Regions from separate parts of the Actinoplanes hulinensis genome, predicted to be linked through region 2. Evidence: predicted binding sites of a transcription regulator. Region 2 holds the regulator's gene; each other region holds the start of a gene.

Region 1 (6,578 bases), on a different contig from region 2:
CCGGTCCGCGGATCGGTCGCCGACATCCGGGCGTGCAGCCGCCGGAGCCGGCTCGCCGCCTGCCGGACCTCGTCGGTCGTGCCGTAGACGACCGTCCCGACATAGTCCGAGGTGCGCATGAGCCGACCCCACGGGTCGGCCCGATAGCCGGAATTCTGTGCCACACCGGCCACCGCTCGCGGATGCAGCGCCTGGAGATAGAGCGAGCGCAGGCCGCCGAGCATCAGAATGGGTTCGCGGTGCAGTTTCCAGGTGACCGAGTCCGGTCCGAACAGCCCGACGTCTCCCGTCATGCCCTCCAGCCTGCCACGGCGTCGCGGTTTTCCCCGGCCATCGCCGCCATCGATCTGGTACGGCACGGGCTCAAGCCAGGTCGGGTTCATGCCAGTCGGGCTCATGCCAGTCGGGCTCAGGCGCGGTCGGGCTCAGGCGCGGTCGGGCTCATGCCAGGTCGGACTCAAGCTTGGTCCGGATCGGTCGGCTTCGCGCCGGGTCCGGCAGGCGGGGCACAGGCCCCAGAAGGTGATCTCGGCTTCGTCCAGGTCGAAGCCGTGGGTCTCGCTCGGCGTCAGGCATGGGCGGCGGCCGACGGAACAGTCGACGTCGGCGATCGCGCCGCAACCCCGGCAGACGATGTGATGGTGGTTGTCGCCGACCCGGGCCTCGTAACGGGCGGGGCTGCCGGCCGGCTCGATCCGGCGCGCCAGACCGGCCCGGGACAGGGCGCCCAGCACGTCGTAGACGGCCTGGGTGGAGACCGAGTCCAGCCTGGCGCGAACCTGCTGGGCGATCTCGTCGACCTCGAGGTGGCCGCCGTCGGTGAGGATGTCCAGCACGGCCAGCCGGGGGCGAGTGACACGCAACCCGTGCGCACGCAGGAGTTCCGCACCTGTGGACATCCGTCCATGACAACACGGGTACGCGGATTCACCAACAGGTGATGATCACACTGGTTCGGTCACGCTTCGCTGGCAATCGCCGTCAAGGGATGTTTGCGGCGTCACGCAACTCCTAAGCTAGCCACACCCCGGATCGAGGAGGAATTGGTGTTAGACCAGGTCAACGGCTTGCCGGTACATGTCCTCGTGCTCCACGCCGCCGTCATCTTCGTGCCCCTGCTGGCTCTCGGCGCGGTCGTCTACGCCCTCGCCGCACCATTGCGCTCCCGCATCGGCTGGGCCGTGGGCCTGCTGGCCGTCACGGCGCCGGTCGCCGCCCTGATCACCATGCTCTCCGGTACCGAGTTCTACAACCGGCTGCTCAGCGAGGAGCGGGTCTCCCCGGCCGGCAAGGAGATCCTCGACGGCCACATGGCGAACGGGACGCTCACCTTCTGGCTCACCCTCGGCCTCGGCGTGGTCGCCCTGCTCCTGGTCGCACTCACCTTCCGCGACCCCCGCGCCCTGCCGAAGGCCGCCGATCTCGGCTTCGCCGTGGTCCTGGTGGTGCTGGCCGCCCTGAGCGGCTACTACCTCTACCAGACCGGAGACTCCGGAGCCACGGCCGTCTGGGGCACCTACTGACCCGGCGCCGACCTCCCGAGCGTTCCTGAAGCCGACCGTCCACCGAGGCGGTTCCGGGCGTGGGCGACGGGCCGGGTGACGAGCGACATGCGCGGGTGGCGGGTTTCGCGGTCGGTCAGAACACGACCCGGGCGCAGAGCAGGCAGACGACGACCAGGGCGATCGCCCCGACGACCAGGCCGACGCCGTAGGTGACGGTGCGGGCGGAGCCCTCCGCCTCGTCCAGCGCGTCCATGTCCTGCGGGGGCAGGGTGCGCGGCGGCGGTGGGTGGGCGATCGTCGGCGGGCGCCAGTCGGCGGGGGGTGGCTCGGCTCGGGGCGGGCCCGGGTACGGCGGCGTCTCCGGCTCGGGCCGGTCCAGTGGATCAGTGGACGGGTCTGGCCGCTGCCAGTAGGAGTCGTCGTCCGGAGGGCGCGTGGGGGAACTCACGTTCACCGACGGTACAGCCGGAGGGGGACGACGGCCGCAACGCTCGCGGCTTACCCTCGTAGTCGTGGACATCCTGGACGAGCCTGAGCGGGACAACGACGCCGAGCGCGAAGTCGACTTCGAATCCGAAGAGGCACCGGTGTTGCCCGACCAGACCCGTGATGACACCGAGCGCGGTTGGGGTGAGCGCAGCCACTCCAACGATGACCGCCTGTTCGAGGACCGCCCGCCGCACTGGGAATGACCGCCCGGCCCGGTCTCCCCGGGGCGTTTCGGCGGATCAGCCGGGGCGGATCAGGATGGCGAAGCCCTGGGCCGGAGTGCTTACCGCACGGTCTGCCTCGGCAGGGGTGAGGGCCAGGAGCAGACCGCCGGTCACCGGGTCGTCGGCTCCGGTCACATCGAGGACCAGGGCCGAACTCGCCACGGGAGTGGGCCGGTCCCGGTCGCCGTCGATTCGCAGCAGGTCCACCCGGTTGCCGGGGCGGACCACGGTCAGGGCTGTCGGGTCGGCCAGGCGGACCGGCACTCCGACACTGCCCGGTGGGATCGGCCGGGCGGCGGACTGCCCGGAAGGCGTCGCCGACGGCTCGCCGGTCGCGGACGAGGACGACCGTGGCGTCGCCGCGGTCGGCACGCAGCCGGACGGCTCGACCCACAGGACCGCGGCCGCTGTGATCAACAGCACCGTGGCGGTGGCCAGCCGGAGCAACATGCCGCGGCTCGGCCGGCGCCATCGCACGGGATCGAGGCGCTCGCCGGACCGTGCCGGAGCCGCGCGGGGCATGAGGGCCTCCAGAGAATCGCCACACCCTGTCGAGCTGTCGCGGGAACGGCCGCATCGACATCGGGCCGCCGGAAGAGCGACCGCATCGACGTTAGGCAGGGGCGGCTCGGCGCCGCGCGGACGCTTGTGGATGACGGGCGAATGTGGAAAACCCCCGCCACACCACGAAACCTGCTACGGCATGGGGCTGTCGCGACTTGCGGAAACGGCGAAGCGCCGAGCCGGTGGCCGGCTCGGCGCTTCGCGTCAGGGTGGTGGCGGTGCGCTCAGGAAGCGGCCGCGGCCTTCGCTCCACCGCTGCTCGACGAGGAGGTCGAGCTGCTGCTGGTGGAGGAGGAGGTTGACGGGGTCGTCGAGGTGGAGGTCGAGGTGCTCGAGGTCTCCGGCTTCTTGGCGGCGGCGTCGCCGCTGCCCGACTTCTCGGCGCTCACGCTGCCTGAGCGGGAGTCGTTGCGGTAGAAGCCCGAACCCTTGAAAACGATACCGACCGAGTTGAACACCTTGCGGAGCTTGCCGGCGCAGTTCGGGCACTCGGTGAGTGCCGGGTCGGAGAAGGATTGCACGGCTTCGAGCTGCTCACCGCACTCGGTGCAGGAGTACTGGTAGGTAGGCACGGCTCCTCCGGATCGATCGGCTCTTGGCACTCGCCAACTCCGAGTGCCAATGTTGCGGCATCGGAGGTCAGTTCGTCCACTCCGGGCCCGGCCTGAGGGAGAAGCGGGCTGGTGTATGCGGCCGCTCATGCGGCTCGAAGTGGGGCTGGTCACATCCGGCGGTTCGGGGCCGGCCGGAGGGAGAGGCCGCCGGTCGGGGTGATCACGGCGTGGACGCGGCGGTCGTGCGGCTCGGCGGGAACGGTGTCGATGTCCTCGCCGTCGTGAAGGAGCGCCACGATCCGTGGGCCGGTGGGCGGGATCGGGTCGTCGGAGCGGGGCGTGGTCGCGCCGTGGTGGGAGTCGTCCGGGTGAGCCGGCACTTGGTCGTGGGGGCTGCCGCCGGGGTCCGGGCGGGGGGCGTCCAAGCGGGCCAGGGCCCGGTCGTAGGAGCCGCCGCCGCGGCCCATGCGGGTGCCGTCCCGGGCTACGGCCAAGGCGGGGACCAGTATCAGGTCGGCGGCGCGCAGGGCGGCCGGGCCCAGTGGCGGGCCGGTGGGCTCCCGTAGGCCGCGGGCGGCGGGAGTGAGGACGCCGGTGAATTCGGCCCAGTCCAGGTCGTTGTCGGGGAGCAGGACCGGCAGCAGCAGGCGGCCACCGGCGGGGAGCGCCTCCGCCAGGCGGTACGGGAGATCGAGGCCCCCGGGTTCGGAGCCGATCGGGACATAGGCGGCGATCGTGATCGGGTGCGCCGCCCGTACCAGAGCAAGGGTTTGATCTTGAAGTTTGGCCGCCGCGGTCGCGAGGGCGATGTCCGAGAGTGATCGACGGACCGTGAGGAGCCGTGCGCGTAGCGCGATCTTGATTTGCAGTGATTTTTCCGCATCACCGGTTAAATCCGACATGCAACACCCCCTTTTGAAATGCGGCAAACGGTGCACACTATGTCAGCATCGCTGGAAGAGAAGGTCGCTCCCGGGAGGATGTGTGACACTTCGAGGCCGGCTGACCAGCGCATTCCTGGTCGTCGTGCTCGGTCCGGTCCTGCTCGGGGCGATTTTCGTCGCACTGACCGTGAGTGCCGTCAACCGTGACCGGACCACGGAACGCCTGGACCACGCGGCGGCCACCGTGGGCGCCGCCGTGGGCGCTCTCTGCCGCCAGTTGCAGGCCGCGGCCGACGCGGTGGCGGTGGTTCCGGCCGAGAACCGGGTCGCGGTCGCCGACCAGCTGGTCGCCCGTGGGCTGGCCACGACGGTGGACGTGACCGTTCCGAATCAGCCGTTGCTGGGACGTGCGGCGGCGCGCAGCGGGAACGGGACGACCGGTCCGCTCAGTTGCGCCGACCCGGCGCCCCGGGGGACGGCCACGGCGTTCGCCGCTTACGCGTACGCCGAAGAAGTGACCGTGGTCGCCGCCCAGGGCATCGATCCCGCCCTGATGGACCGGCTCGGTGACGCCGCCGGGGTGGCCGTGGCGATCGGCGCGCCGGCGCCGGAGGCCGGCCCCCACACGACCCGGCAGCTGACCGCGGTGCCCGGCCAGCCGTTGCCACTCACGCTCAGCGTGCCCACCGGCGAACCCACCCTCCGGTACGCGATCCTGTTCCTGATCGTGCTGGTCACCGCCGCGGTGGCGGTCCTGGCCGCCCGCTGGTTGGCCCGGTCGACCACCCGTCCGCTCGGTGACCTGGCCTGGGCCGCCGACCGGGTGGCGAACGGTGATCTGGACACCCGGGTGCCGATCCCGCGGCCGGACGAGCTGGGCCGGCTCGCCGGGACCTTCAACCGGATGACCCGTGAGCTGCAGTCCTACGTGCAGGCGCTGACCGCGAGCCGGGATCAGCTGCGCCGTCATCTGGCCATCCTCGGGGACACCCTGTCCAGTACGCACGACCTGGACCGGATCCTGCCGGTGATCCTGCGCACCGCGATGACCGCCACCGGCGCCCGGGCCGGGCTGCTGCTGCTCGCCGACCCGTCGGACGGACGGCTGGCGGCCCGCTGCGGCGCCGGGCTGACCGGCGCGTGGGATCTGACGCCGGCCGAGCTGGCGCAGCGCCGCCTGCCGCCGGGGTACGGCGTGCTGGGGACGGTGGCGTCGACCGGCCGGCCGATGCGCGGGGCCGGCGGGCAGAGCCCGGACGAGCCGGTCTGCGAGTCGTATCTCGCGGTGCCGATCTGCGCGCCGCCGGCCGATCCGGAGACCGATCCGGAGCCGGGCATGCTGGGAGTGCTGGCCCTCTACGACCGGCTGGGCGGGCCCGCCTTCGAGGACGCCGATCTGCGGACCCTGCGCACCTTCGCGGGGCAGGCCGGGGTGGCCGTGCACAACGTCCGGGTTCATGAGGAGGCACAGCGTCTCTCGTTGACCGACCCGCTGACCGGACTCTGGAACTACCGTTATCTGCGAGAGGTGCTGCGCCGCGAGGTGGAGCGGGCCAGCCGGTTCGGCCGGATGCTCACCGTCCTGGTTCTCGACCTGGACCACTTCAAGGAGGTGAACGACACGTACGGGCACACCGCGGGCGATCAGGTGCTGGGCGAGTTCGCGCGGCGCATCCGGATCGGGCTGCGGGAGGTCGACGTGGCGTTCCGTCAGGGCGGGGAGGAGTTCGTGGTGCTGTTGCCGGAGACGGACGCGTACGGCGGCGCGATCGTCGCCGAGCGGCTGGGCGCCGCGGTACGGGACCGGCCGGTGCCGGTCGATCCGCGCCGGCCCGGGCTCGACGACCGGATCCCGATCAGCGTCTCCATCGGAATCGCCGTCTTCCCCGAGCACGGCGGCACCGCCCAGCAGGTGCTGGACGCCGCCGACGAGGCGCTGTACGCCGCGAAGCACGCCGGCCGCGACACCTATCGGCTCGCGGAACGGGTTTCCCGGGCCGGGGCGGAGGGGCATCTGGACGCCGCGACCGCCACCACCGGTGGGCCGCAGCCGCCGGGACACGGCCGTGGCCGATAGTCTCGCGGCATGTCCGGCCACGAACCAGCGAAGGTGAAGTGACTGAATGACGACGAAGCGCGCCGTCAAGGCGGTGATTCCGGCGGCGGGACTCGCGACCCGCTTCCTCCCGGCCACGAAGGCGGTGCCCAAGGAACTGCTGCCGGTGGTGGACCGGCCGGTTCTGCAGTACATCGTCGAGGAGGCCGCGTCCGCCGGCATCACCGACGTCCTGCTGGTCACCGGCCGTGGCAAGACCGCCATGGTGGACCACTTCGACCGGCGGCCGGACGTCGAGGCCC
Region 2 (6,578 bases):
GTGGTCGTCTCCGACTGGCGGGCCGCCCGGGACACCGTGGCGGCCGCGCTCGGCGGGCTCGACATCGCGATGCCGGCCATGGACAACCCGTGGGGTCCGGCGCTGGTCGAGGCGGTCCGCTCCGGAGCCGTGCCGGAGGAGGTCATCGACGACAAGGTGCGCCGGGTGCTGCGGCTCGCCGCCCGTACCGGGGCCCTGGACGGGCACGCTCTTCCCGCGCCGCCGCCGGAGGAGGACGGCGACGCGGTGGCGCACGAGGTGGCGGTCCGGTCGTTCGTCCTCGCCCGCAACGAACACGCCACCCTGCCGCTGCGGGCCGCCGACCTCACCCGGGTCGCGGTGATCGGCGCGCTGGCCACCGACGCGCGGGTGCTCGGCGGCGGCAGCGCCCAGGTCACCCCGCGGCACGTGATCTCCCCGCTGGACGGGTTGCGCGCGGCGCTGCCCGGGGTCGACGTGGCCCACGCGGTCGGCGCCGACCCGCGCCCGTTCCTGCCGCCCGCGCAGGGCCCTGACTGGGCGCCGTTCACCTTCTCCGCCGAGGGGCACGACTTCGGAGTGGAGACGGCCACCATCCGCTGGCTCGGCGACCCGCCCGGCGGGCTGCCGGTGGCCGCGATCACCACCCTCGAACTGCGTACCGAGATCACCCCGGCGGTCGGCGGCGAACACGTCCTGGCGGTCTCCGGGTTCGGCGCGTTCCAGCTGGTCGTCGGCGGCGAGACGCGCTACCAGGGCTCGCTGCACCCGCCCGGCACCGGCCGCGCCGACCTGCTGCTGCACCCGCGCGAGCAGCGGTTCACCGTGAAGCTGGAGGCCGGCGTACCGGTTCCGGTGCTGCTGCGGCAGACCTTCGAACCGGGCATGGCCCACTCGGTCTCCACCACGCTCGGCCACCGGGCGCCCGGTCCGGACGACGACGGCCTGATCGCCGAGGCGGTCGAGCTGGCCGCCCGCTCGGACGTGGCGGTCGTCGTGGTCGGCACCACCGAGCAGGTCGAGTCGGAGGGCTTCGACCGCGTCTCGCTGGCCCTGCCCGGCCGCCAGGACGAGCTGGTGTCCCGGGTGGCCGCGGCCAACCCGCGCACGATCGTGGTGGTGAACGCCGGCTCGCCGGTGCTGCTGCCCTGGTCCGGGGAGGCGGCCGCGGTGCTGCTCACCTGGTTCCCCGGACAGGAGGCCGGTGCCGCGCTGGCCGACGTGCTGCTCGGCGTCGCGGAGCCGGGCGGCCGCCTGCCCACCACCTGGCCGCGCCGGGAGGAGGACTGCCCGGTCCTGGAGGTGCGTCCTACGGACGGCACGCTCGCCTACGGCGAGGACATCCGGATCGGCTACCGCGGCTGGTCGGCCCGCCCCCTCTTCGCGTTCGGTTCCGGTCAGGGCTACACCACCTGGGCGTACGGGGAGATCACGCTCGACGCCACGCGGGCGCGGGTGACGCTCACCAACACCGGCGACCGCCCCGGCCGAGAGGTCGTGCAGGTGTACCTGTCGGCGAACCAGCCGGGCCCGGTGGCCCGCCCGGAGCGGTGGCTCGCCGGTTTCGCCACCGCCACGGCCACCCCCGGAGAGACGGTGACCGTGACGATCCCGCTGCCCGAGCGCGCCTTCCAGGTGTGGGACGGCGGCTGGCGCACGGTGCCCGGCGACTACACGGTGACCGCCGCACACGCCCTCGACGCCCCCCGCCTGACCACCACCCTCACCCTCACCCAACCCCTCCAGCCGGCGCCCACAGCTGCCTCACGCCCGCCGAAACAGCCCTGACAACCAGCCGGAATTCTTCAGCTGGCTGCCAGAGCTGTCTCACTGCCCTTGAAACAGCTCTGGGGGCCAGCTGAAGGGGTTACCAGCGGGTCAGGCGGCTGTTCAGGACGGCTAGGGCCGCCACTCCGGCGGTGGAGGTGCGCAGGACCGCGGTGCCCAGGCGGACCGGGGTCGCGCCCGCATCGCGGAAGGTCTCCAGTTCGGCGTCGCTGATGCCGCCCTCGGGGCCGACCACCAGGACGATGTCGCCCTGTTCCGGCAGAGCTGCGGTGGAGAGGCGCTCGGTGGCCTCCTCGTGCAGCACGAAGGCGGCCGCCGCCCCGGCGATGCGGGACGCCACCCGTTTGGTCGAGCAGTCGGGGTCGCCGGTCACCACCGGCAGCCAGGAGCGGCGGGCCTGCTTGGCGGCCTCACGGGCGGTGGCCGTCCACTTGTCGCGAGCCTTGAAACCACGGTCGCCGCGCCACTGGGCCACCGACCGGGACGCCGCCCAGGGCAGGATCTCGTCCACCCCGACCTCGGTCATCGCCTGTACGGCCAACTCGCCCCGGTCACCCTTGGCGATGCCCTGCACGACGACCAGCCTCGGGTCGGCGGCCGGCTCCTGGCCGACCGCGCTGACCATCACCTCGACGCTGCCCCGCCCGACCGCGGTGACCTCGGCCCGGGCGGTGCCGCCACGCCCGTCGGCGAGGATCATCGCCTCACCGACCCGAAGCCGCTGCACGGTGGCGGCGTGATGCCCCTCCGGGCCGTCCAGTGTGTACGACGATCCGGTGGGCAGGCTATCGACCAGGAACAGCGGCGCGGACATCCCAGAAACGTACCCCTCGCCCGGAGCCAGCACCGACCAGCACCGCCGATCGCTCACGCGTCCGCCGCACGCGCGACCACCCACCGACACGCCGACCACCGCGGGGCACGCGCACACAAAACCCGCCGCGTGTGCGGGTGGGCGCCGCGTGGCACCAGGCCCGCGCGCGAAGCGCGCCGCGTGTGCGGCTGGGCGCCGCGTGTGCGGGTGGTCTGTGCGGGGTCAGCGGGACCGCTCACTCAGGTCACCGGGTGGCGGTGAGTGTCCTGGACGCGCCAGCGGCCAACTCGCCACCGCCCGGTCCTCGGCGGGAGCGGCGGTCGGCACCCACCACCCGGCTACGACATGATCTTGAATTTGATCTTGTCAGGGACGGCGCCGGGTCGTCGGATGCGTAGCTCTCAGTGGCCGTTGAAGGCGTCGCGCATCCGGCTGAAGAAGCCGCCCTGCTTGGAGAGCTCGGCCACGTCCTCGCCGCGGGTCTTGGCGAATTCGCGCAGCATGCGCTCCTGGTCGGCGGTGAGCTTGGTCGGCGTCTTGACGTCGAGGTGCACGAAGAGCTCGCCACGGCCCTGGCCGCGCAGGTGCGGGACGCCCTTGCCGCGGATACGCAACGTGCTGGCCGGCTGAGTGCCCGGTTTGACCTCGATGTTCTCTTCGCCGTCGAGGGTCTTGATCGTCATCCGGGTGCCGAGCGCGGCCGCGGTCATCGGCAGGGTGACCCGGCAGTGCAGGTCGTCGCCCTTGCGCGAGTAGACGTCGTGCGGCCGCTCGTGGATCTCCACGTAGAGATCGCCGGCGGTGCCGCCGCCGGGACCGACCTCGCCCTGCTGGGCCAGGCGGATCCGCATGCCGTCCTCGACGCCCGCCGGGATCTTGACGGTGAGCGAGCGGCGTGTCCTTATCCGGCCGTCGCCGGCGCAGGTCGGGCAGGGGGTCGGGATGACCGTGCCGTGGCCCTGGCAGTTCTGGCAGGGGCGCGACGAGACGACCTGGCCGAGGAAGGTGCGCTGCACCGACTGGACCTCGCCGCGGCCCGCGCAGACCTCGCAGGTGGCCAGGTGGGTGCCGGGCGCGGTGCCGGCGCCGGAGCACTGGGTGCAGAGCACCGCGGTGTCGACGGTGATCGGCGCCTCCACACCGAAGGCGGTCTCCACCAGGTCCAGCTCGAGACGCAGGATGGCATCGGCGCCGGGACGGGTGCGCGGGCGCGGGCCCCGGGAGCCGCCGCCGGCGGCCGTGCCGAAGAAGGCGTCCATGATGTCCTGGAAGCCGACGAACGGGCCGGCGCCGCCGGCACCGCCGGGCATGCCGCCACCGGGCGCGAGCGGGTCACCGCCGAGATCGACGATCTGGCGCTTCTGGTCGTCGGAGAGGACCTCGTACGCCGCGTTGATCTCTTTGAACTTGTCGTGCGCTTCCGGATCCGGGTTGACGTCCGGGTGGTACTGCCGAGCGAGTTTGCGGTAGGCGCGCTTGATCTCGTCGTCGGTTGCCTCCCGGCTCACACCGAGAATTCCGTAATAGTCCTTGGCCACGGGGTTTGGAGTCCTCAATGTCTGCGCGAATCCGTCAATTCTGTGCCAACAGGTCGCCAACGTAGCGTGCCACTGCACGAACGGTAGCGATAGTGCCGGGGTAGTCCATCCGGGTGGGCCCCAGCACGCCGAGCCCACCAACGATCGTGGTGCCCGGTCCGTAACCACTGCTCACCACGGACGCCGACCGCAGGTTGTCGATCTCGTTCTCGTCACCGATCCGGACCCGGGTGGTCCGGGGCTCCAGGTCGCCGATGAGCTTCAGCAGGATCACCTCCTCCTCGAGAGCCTCGAGGACGGGCCGTAGCGTGCCCTGGAAGTCCAGCACACCGCCACGTGTCAAATTGGCCGTGCCGGCGAGGGCGAGGCGCTCCTCACTCCGCTCGACGAGGGTCTCCAAGAGTACCGACGCGAGGCATGCCATCGTGGCCCGTCGCTCGGGATCGTCACACTCGTCGACCAGCCGCTGCACCAGGGGTGGGGTGTCGGCGAGCCGCTGACCGGAGAGCTTCTCGTTGACGCGGCGGCGCAGGTCCCACACGTCGCCGTCGTGCACCGGGCCGGGCATCTCGACGAGGCGCTGCTCGACCCGGCCGGTGTCGGTGATCATCACGAGCATCAGGCGGGTGGTGGAGATCGGCACGAGCTCCAGATGGCGCACCGAGGACCGGGAGAGCGACGGGTACTGAACGACGGCGACCTGGCGGGTGAGCTGGGCCAGCAGGCGGACCGTGCGGTGCACCACATCGTCCAGGTCGACGGCGCCGACCATGAAGCGCTCGATCGCGCGGCGCTCGGCCGGGCTGAGCGGCTTGATCCGGGTGAGCCGGTCGACGAAGAGCCGGTAGCCGGCATCGGTGGGGACCCGCCCGGCGCTGGTGTGCGGCTGCCGGATGTAGCCCTCCTCCTCCAGCACCGCCATGTCGTTACGCACGGTGGCCGGAGAGACGCCGAGCTTGTGCCGGTCCACCAGGGCCTTGCTGCCGACCGGCTCCTGGGTCTCGACGTAGTCCTCGACGATCGCCCGGAGCACCTCGAGCTTGCGGTCATCCAGACTCATATGACCCCTCCCCCTCTGGCACTCCCGCTAATAGAGTGCCAGTCTACGTCCCCGGGGGCGGCAGCGCGATGATCGAAAGTACCTGCCTGGTCCTCGACCGGCTCGATAGCGGGTCCTAGCGTGTCTTTCATGACAGAACAGCCCCGCCCACCGGACGACGATCCGACCGCTCGCTATCAGCCGCCGGGCGGATATCCGCCGCCTCCCTACAACCCGCCTCCGGGGTACGGCTACAGGCCTCCGTCCACCGCCGGCGACGAGCGCACCTGGATCCTGGTGGCGCACTTCGGCGGGGCGGCCGGCGCGTTCTTCGGCGGCACGTTCTTCGGCTGGATCGCGCCGCTGGTCGCCCTGCTGGCCCGGGGGAACACCTCGCCGTACGTGCGGGAGGAGGCCGTCAAGGCGCTCAACTTCCAGCTTCTCTGGGGCATCATCGGCCTGGTCGGCAGCGTGCTCATCTGCGTCGGGGTGGGCGTCTTCATCGTCGGCGCGGCGTGGCTGATCGCCACCATCCTGGGTGTGGTCGCCGGGGTGAAGGCGGCCAACAACGAGCCGTTCAACTATCCGCTGAGCGCGCGCTTCATCAGGTGAGACTCACACCACGTCACGGATGACCGCGTCGGCCAGCAGGCGGCCGCGCAGCGTGAGCACGAGGCGGCCGTCGTCGTACGCCCCCGGCTCGAGCAGCCCGTCCGCCAGGGCCCGCGCGGCGCCCGTGGCGTCGACCCGGTCCAGCGGGATGCCGTCGCGCAACCGGACCCGGAGCATGACGTCCTCCATGTGCCGGTCGTCACCGCTCAGCGTCTCCCGGGCGTGGCCCGGCGAGGTCCCGGCGGCCAGGCGTTTCGCGTAGGTCACCGGGTGCTTCACGTTCCACCAGCGGACCCCGCCGACGTGGCTGTGCGCGCCCGGCCCGAGACCCCACCAGTCGGCGCCGGTCCAGTACAGCAGGTTGTGCCGGCACTCCCCGCCCGGCTGCGCCCAGTTGGACACCTCGTACCAGGTGAGACCGGCCTCACTCAGCGCGGCCTCGGCGGCCAGGTAGCGGTCGGCCGCCACGTCGTCCGAGGGGTACGGCAGCTCGCCCCGGCGCATCCGGCCGGCCATCCGGGTGCCGTCCTCGACGATCAGGGCGTACGCGCTGACGTGGTCCACCCCGGCGCCGATCACGGCGTCCAGCGAGGCCGCGAAGTCCTCCGGGGTCTCCCCCGGCGTGCCGTAGATCAGGTCGAGGTTGACGTGCTCGAACCCGGCCTCCCCGGCCTCGGCGGCGGCCCGCGGCGCCCGTCCGGCGGTGTGCCGGCGGTCCAGGACCCGCAGCACGTTCTCGGCGGCCGACTGCATGCCCAGCGAGATCCGGGTGAACCCGCCGCGGCGAAGTTCCCGCAGGTAGGCCGGG
Region 3 (6,578 bases), on a different contig from region 2:
GCCGTCGGCGATCGTGGTGAACCGGGTCTTGTCACCCTCGGCGTTCTGGATGTCGGCCTCGACACCGGCCGCCTTGAACGCCTCGGTCAGGTACTTGAAGTCGGCGGTCGCCCAGCGAGCCGAGCTCTTGGTGTCGGGCAGGATCACACCGACCTTGCCGGCGGAGGTGCCGCTGCCGGTGCCGGTGCCGGTGTCGCCGCCGTCGTCGGTGCCGCAGGCGGCCATGCTGCCGGCCATCAGGCCGACCGCGGCAAGGGCGAACAGTCCCTTACGCATCCCTATATTTCCTTTCGGGGGGTAAATCCGGGGCCTTGTGTCGGATTTGTCAGAGACTTGGCACCTGGGAGCACCGTGCCTCTGGGTAGCGCCGATGGATTAGGAACCGGTTTGTTGTGTCCGGCAACGTATTCCCAACGTGGCCGAGAACACAAGCCGCAACGGCCGTCTATCTCGTACCGAGGGATAACAATCCGGCAACACGCCCGTGCCACCAGGGCACCGTCCAACCCCCGAAGTCGCCCCGCGATCGGCATACCGTAACGCTAGGTAGTATTTTCGCCGACCGGGCGCCGAACCGCGAAGAACGGACGGGTACTAAGATCCGGCCGCCCGGATGGGGGCGACCGTCGCACTGGTCAGCCGGATCAGATCGACGGGCGCCAGCGCCACCTGTAGGCCGCGGCGGCCGGCCGAGACGTACATCCTCTCCAGCCCGGCGGCCGAGTCATCGATCACGGTGGGCAGTCGTCTGCGCTGGCCGAGCGGGCTGATCCCGCCCCGCACATACCCACTGCTGCGCTCGGCGGCGGCCCGGTCGGCCAGGATCGCGCGCTTGCCACCGGCCGCGGACGCCAGCGCCTTCAGGTCGAGATCGCCGGTCACCGGCACCACCCCGACCACGAGCCGGCCGTCCACCTCGGCCACCAGCGTCTTGAACAGCCGATGCGGCTCGACGCCGAGGGCCCGCGCCACCAGCGCCCCGTACTGCGGGGCGTCCGGCGACACGTCGTACGGATGCAGGGTGTGCGCCACCCGCTCCGCGGTCAGCAAGGCGGTGGCCGGCGTGCCGGCCGCTTTCTTGACCATGCGCGGCACGGTACTACCGTGGCCGATCTCCGCGCACGTCCGATTCCGACCTGTTACGCCGTTGTTGTCAGGAGCGCCGTGGGAGCCCCGTCCACCCGGGTCAGCAGCAGGCCCGCCGTGTTCGGACCGGACAGTTTGAGGTCCTTGCGCAGTTGGTCGGGCACCAGCGCCGAGCCGCGCTTGCGGATCTCCAGCACCCCGACGCCACGCTCGCGCAGCAGCGCCCGCAGCCGCTTGAGCGAGAACGGCAGCACGTCGGTCACCCCGAGGCGGCGGGCGAACGGCGTGTCCACCGGCTCGTCGGTGTAGACGTAGGCGATCTCCGGGTCGGCCAGCCACCCGCCCACACTCGCGGCGAACTCGGCGACCAGGTGCGAACGGATCACCGCCGGGTCGAGGTCGTAGATCCAGGCGCCGACCGGGCCGACCGGCGCCCGTTCCAGGCCCGAGCCGGTCAGCCCGCTCACCTCGGAGCCGCTGATCAGGGTGGCCCGGCGCTCCGCGGACGCCAGCGGGCCGCACCAGAAGGCCGCCTCGACCAGGTCGCCGCCGACACTGACCCATTCCCCCTCGGCGCCCGGCGGCAGCAGACCGTGATCGATGCCGGGCGCCAGTTTCAGCACCGTGCGGGGCACCCGTACGGGCAGGCCGGCGATGAAGTCCCACGGCGGCGAGTAGGCCTTCGGGTCGAACACCCGGCCCCGGCCGGCCTGGCGGCGGGCCGGGTCGGCGAAGACCGCGCCGTACCGCTCGACCTCGACCGTGGTGGCGTCCGCGCACTCCACGGTGATCCGGCCGGAGAGCCCGGCGGCCTCGGCGTTCGCGGCGGCCAGGGCGGCGGTCAGCGGGTCGGCGTCCACGGCGTACACGGAGATGCCGTGCCGGGCCGCCGCCAGCGCGTCGGAGCCCAGCCCGCACCCCAGATCGGCGAGGGTCTCGACGCCGGCGGCGGCGAGCCGCGCCGCCCGCCGGTCCGCGACGGCCGCGCGCGTCGCCTGCTCCAGCCCGGCCCGGGTGAAGAACATGGCGGCGGCGTCCGCGCCGAACTTGCCTGCGGCGCGCCCACGCAAACTAGCCTGGGTCAAGGCGGCCGCGGCGAGTTCCGCGCCGAAGCCCCGGGCCCGCATGGCCGAGGCCGCGGCGAGCGGCTCACCGCCGGTCACCTCGGCCGCCACGGCCAGGGCTTTCGACCCCTCCGGGGTCCGCAATCGTTGCAACAACTCAGGTGTCACGTCAGGCATTCTCCCTGGCGTGACAGGTTGGCACTCTGGTTGACGGAGTGCTAGTTCCGGCATAGTCTCCGGTTAGCACTCTCACCATGAGGGTGCCAACCGCACGGCCCGTCCGTGCGGTTAGGCACCAGGCGGACCGGCACCCGCGACGACGGCCCCGCCCGGTGGCATGAGGCATTGACCGGCCTGGTTCAAGGCCGGCGAAACCTGTACCCAGGAGGGTATGCCCGTGACTACCGCGACCAAGGTTGCGATCAAGCCGCTCGAGGACCGCATCGTGGTCCAGGCGAACGAGGCTGAGACCACGACCGCCTCCGGCATCGTGATCCCCGACACCGCCAAGGAGAAGCCCCAGGAGGGCACCGTCCTCGCCGTCGGCCCCGGCCGGATCGACGACAAGGGCAACCGCGTCCCGCTCGACGTCAAGGTCGGCGACGTTGTTCTCTACTCGAAGTACGGCGGCACCGAGGTCAAGTACGCCGGCGAGGAGTACCTGGTGCTCTCCGCCCGCGACGTCCTCGCGGTCATCGAGAAGTAAGACCTAACCGTCTGTGCAGGCGCCCTGTTCCGGTTCTCGGGGCAGGGCGCCCGTGCGTGAAGGGACCAATACATGGCGAAGATCCTCAGCTTCTCTGACGACGCCCGGCACCTCCTGGAGCACGGCGTCAACACGCTCGCCGACACGGTCAAGGTCACCCTCGGGCCGCGCGGGCGCAACGTCGTCCTGGACAAGAAGTTCGGCGCTCCCACGATCACCAACGACGGCGTGACCATCGCCAAGGAGATCGAGCTCACCGACCCGTACGAGAACCTCGGCGCGCAGCTCGTCAAGGAGGTGGCGACCAAGACCAACGACGTCGCCGGTGACGGGACCACCACGGCGACCGTTCTCGCGCAGGCGCTGGTCCGCGAGGGCCTGCGCAACGTGACCGCGGGCGCCAACCCGATCGGCCTCAAGCGGGGCATGGACCAGGCCGCCGAGGCCGTGTCCAAGGCGCTGCTCGCCAAGGCCGTCGAGGTCGCCGACCACAAGGCGATCGCCAACGTCGCCACCATCTCGGCGCAGGACGCGAACATCGGCAAGCTCATCGCCGACGCGATGGACCGGGTCGGCCGCGACGGTGTGATCACCGTCGAGGAGGGCTCGGCGCTCCAGACCGAGCTCGAGGTGACCGAGGGTCTCCAGTTCGACAAGGGCTTCATCTCGCCGAACTTCGTGACCGACGCCGAGTCGCAGGAGGCGGTGCTGGAGGACGCGCACATCCTCCTCACCACCCAGAAGATCTCCAGCATCGAGGAACTGCTTCCGCTGCTGGAGAAGGTGCTCCAGACCGGCAAGCCGCTGCTGATCGTCGCGGAGGACGTCGAGGGCCAGGCCCTGTCCACCCTGGTGGTCAACTCGCTGCGCAAGACCATCAAGGTCGCCGCGGTGAAGGCGCCCGGTTTCGGTGACCGCCGCAAGGCGATCCTCCAGGACCTGGCGATCGCCACCGGTGGCGAGCTGATCGCCCCCGAGCTGGGCTACAAGCTCGACCAGGTCGGCATCGAGTCGCTGGGCAGCGCCCGGCGGATCGTCGTCGACAAGGAGAACACCACGATCGTCGACGGTGGCGGCAACTCGTCCGACATCGCCGACCGGGTCGCGCAGATCCGCAAGGAGATCGAGGCGTCCGACTCCGACTGGGACCGCGAGAAGCTCTCGGAGCGGCTGGCCAAGCTCTCCGGCGGCATCGCGGTGATCAAGGTCGGCGCGGCCACCGAGGTCGAGATGAAGGAGCGCAAGCACCGCATCGAGGACGCCATCGCGGCGACCAAGGCGGCCGTCGAGGAGGGCACCGTCCCGGGCGGCGGCGCCGCACTCGCGCAGGTCGCCAAGGACCTCGAGGGCAACCTGGGCCTCAGCGGCGAGGAGGCGCTCGGCGTCGGCATCGTCCGCAAGGCGCTGGTCGAGCCGCTGCGCTGGATCGCGCAGAACGCCGGTCACGACGGCTACGTCGTGGTGGGCAAGGTCAACGAGCTGGGCTGGGGCCACGGCCTCAACGCGGCCACCGACGAGTACGTCGACCTGGCCGCGGCCGGCATCATCGACCCGGTGAAGGTGACCCGCAACGCGGTCTCCAACGCCGTCTCGATCGCCGGTCTCCTGCTGACCACCGAGAGCCTCGTGGTGGAGAAGCCGGCCGAGGCGGCTCCGGCCGCCGGCGGTGGTCACGGCCACAGCCACGGTCACGGGCACGGCCACCAGCACGGTCCGGGCTTCTGACCGGGTCGGGCTTCGATGTGAAGGGCGCGCTCTGCGGGGCGCGCCCTTTCCTTTTCGGGGTACGGGCTACGCGTGCTCGGACACCTCGGCCGGCTCGGTGCCACCCTGCCAGGACCGCCACAGCGCCGCGTAGGCCCCGCCCGCCGCCACCAGCTCGTCGTGCGGCCCCAGCTCGGTGATCCGACCGTCCTCCACGACGGCGACCCGGTCCGCGTCGTGTGCCGAGAAGAGCCGGTGCGCGATGGCCACCACGGTCCGCCCGCTGACCACCGCGGCCAGCGAGCGCTCCAGATCCCGGGCGGCCCGCGGGTCCAGCATCGCGGTGGCCTCGTCGAGCACCAGGGTGTGCGGGTCGGCGATCACCAGCCGGGCCAGCGCCACCTGCTGCGCCTGGGCCGGGGAGAGCGGATGCCCGCCGGCGCCGACGACCGTGTCCAGCCCGTCCGGCAGCGCGTCCGCCCAGTGCAGGGCCTGTACGGCGGTGAGCGCTGCCCGTACCTCGCCCTCGTGGACGCCGGGACGCACCATCGCGACGTTGTCGCGGAGCGTGCCCACGAAGACGTGGTGTTCCTGGGTGACCAGCGCGACCTCGGCGCGCAGCCGTTCCGGCGGCAGCGCGGCCAGCGGCGTCCCGCCGACCGTGACGGTCCCCGAGGTGGGCTGGTGGATGCCGGCGAGCAGACGGCCCAGGGTGGACTTGCCGGCGCCGGAGACGCCGACGACGGCGAGCCGCTCGCCCGGTTCCAGGACCAGGTCTACGCCGTGCAGCACCTCCCGGCCCGGCTCGTAGCCGAACCGGACACCGCACAGCTCGACGCGGGTCCCGTCCGGCGCCGCGGTCCCGGCCGGCTGCGGCTGCGGCCCGGCGGTCACGCCCAGCAACCGGGCCAGGGCGGCCCCGCCCACTTCCAGCTCGTCCAGCCAGCCGACCAGCCGGTCCAGCGGATCGACCAGCTGCTGCACGTAGACCACCGCGGCGGTCAGCTCACCCAGGGTCACCGTGTCGTGCAGGTAGAGCAGGCCTCCGGCGAGCAGGGTGAGCACCATCGGCAGCACGTAGCTGATCTCGATGACCGGCCACCACACGGTCCGCAGGCGCAGCGTGTACCGCTCGGCCCGCCACGACCGCCGCAGGTCCGCGTCGGTGCGCCCGGCCCGCTGCCGCTGCCGTCGCATGGCCTCGACCGTCCGGGCGCCCTCGACCGTCTCGGTGAGCCCCTCGGTCACGTCCGAGTAGGCGGCGTTCTGCCGGAGATAGCCGCGCGGGGCGTGCCGCAGGTACCACCGGGTGCCCACCGTCATGATCGGCACCCCGATCAGCAACGGCACCGCGAACACCGGGCTGACCAGCAACAGCGCCGCCACCACGAGAATCAGGGTGATCAGTGCGATCAGGGTCTCCGGCACCGCGAAACGGACGCATTTGGACAGTGCGTCGACATCCCGGGTGGTCCGGGTCAGCAGGTCACCGGAGCCGGCCGCCTCCACGGTGGACAGCGGCAGGCCCAGCACCCGGGTCACGAACTCCTCCCGCAGCCGGGCCAGCACCCGCTCGCCCAGCCGGGCCGAGGCCAGATGGGCGAACCGGATCAGCACCGACTGCGCCAGCACGAATCCGCCGATCATCAGAGCCAACCGGTCCAGCCGGTCCAGCGGCACGCCGTCGTGGATGCCCTGCACCATCTCGCCGAGCAGTCGCGGGCCGGCCAGCCCGGCCAGGGCCGCGGCCGCGTGCAGACCGATCGTGGCGCGGAACATGGCCGGGTAGCGGCGGATCAGGTCGCGGGCGTACCGGCGGGCCTGCACGGCGCTCGCCACCGGGAGCAGGCGGGTCACTGCTTCTCCTCGCGCAGCACCATCCGGGCGTAGCCGGGTTCACCGCGGAGCAGGTCCCGGTGCCGGCCGGCGGCCACCAACCGGCCGTCCTCGACGTAGCAGACGTGATCGGTGCGGCTCAGCACCAGCGGGCTGGACGTGCACACCACGGTGGTCCGGCC

The links. Region 2 encodes HrcA, which represses chaperone genes, less so after heat shock. Its sites were predicted from a motif close to GGTTNGCACNCTCNNNNNGAGNGTGCNAACC; they were not measured.
Region 1: a site for HrcA is predicted at 3,376-3,406, ahead of KZ829_RS04830 (FmdB family zinc ribbon protein). Genes of this name have one in related genera too.
Region 3: a site for HrcA is predicted at 2,389-2,419, ahead of groES (co-chaperone GroES). Genes of this name have one in related genera too.

The regions. Positions count from the first base shown of each region.
Region 1 is NZ_JAHXZI010000002.1:221,358-227,935, forward strand. It holds gene KZ829_RS04800 (oxygenase MpaB family protein) at 1-293, opposite strand, end outside; gene KZ829_RS04805 (Fur family transcriptional regulator) at 426-899, opposite strand; gene KZ829_RS04810 (DUF2231 domain-containing protein) at 1,047-1,523, shown strand; gene KZ829_RS04815 (translation initiation factor 2) at 1,639-1,953, opposite strand; gene KZ829_RS04820 (hypothetical protein) at 2,018-2,197, shown strand; gene KZ829_RS04825 (hypothetical protein) at 2,234-2,668, opposite strand; gene KZ829_RS04830 (FmdB family zinc ribbon protein) at 3,007-3,354, opposite strand; gene KZ829_RS04835 (5-formyltetrahydrofolate cyclo-ligase) at 3,504-4,238, opposite strand; gene KZ829_RS04840 (GGDEF domain-containing protein) at 4,321-6,297, shown strand; gene KZ829_RS04845 (UTP--glucose-1-phosphate uridylyltransferase) at 6,344-6,578, shown strand, end outside.
Region 2 is NZ_JAHXZI010000012.1:54,698-61,275, reverse strand. It holds gene KZ829_RS22840 (beta-glucosidase) at 1-1,767, shown strand, start outside; gene KZ829_RS22835 (16S rRNA (uracil(1498)-N(3))-methyltransferase) at 1,847-2,581, opposite strand; gene dnaJ (molecular chaperone DnaJ) at 2,983-4,119, opposite strand; gene hrcA (heat-inducible transcriptional repressor HrcA) at 4,154-5,179, opposite strand; gene KZ829_RS22820 (DUF4870 domain-containing protein) at 5,309-5,770, shown strand; gene hemW (radical SAM family heme chaperone HemW) at 5,774-6,578, opposite strand, start outside.
Region 3 is NZ_JAHXZI010000001.1:513,342-519,919, forward strand. It holds gene KZ829_RS02460 (sugar ABC transporter substrate-binding protein) at 1-276, opposite strand, end outside; gene ybaK (Cys-tRNA(Pro) deacylase) at 595-1,086, opposite strand; gene KZ829_RS02470 (class I SAM-dependent methyltransferase) at 1,140-2,327, opposite strand; gene groES (co-chaperone GroES) at 2,548-2,856, shown strand; gene groL (chaperonin GroEL) at 2,929-4,581, shown strand; gene KZ829_RS02485 (ABC transporter ATP-binding protein) at 4,648-6,417, opposite strand; gene KZ829_RS02490 (ABC transporter transmembrane domain-containing protein) at 6,414-6,578, opposite strand, start outside.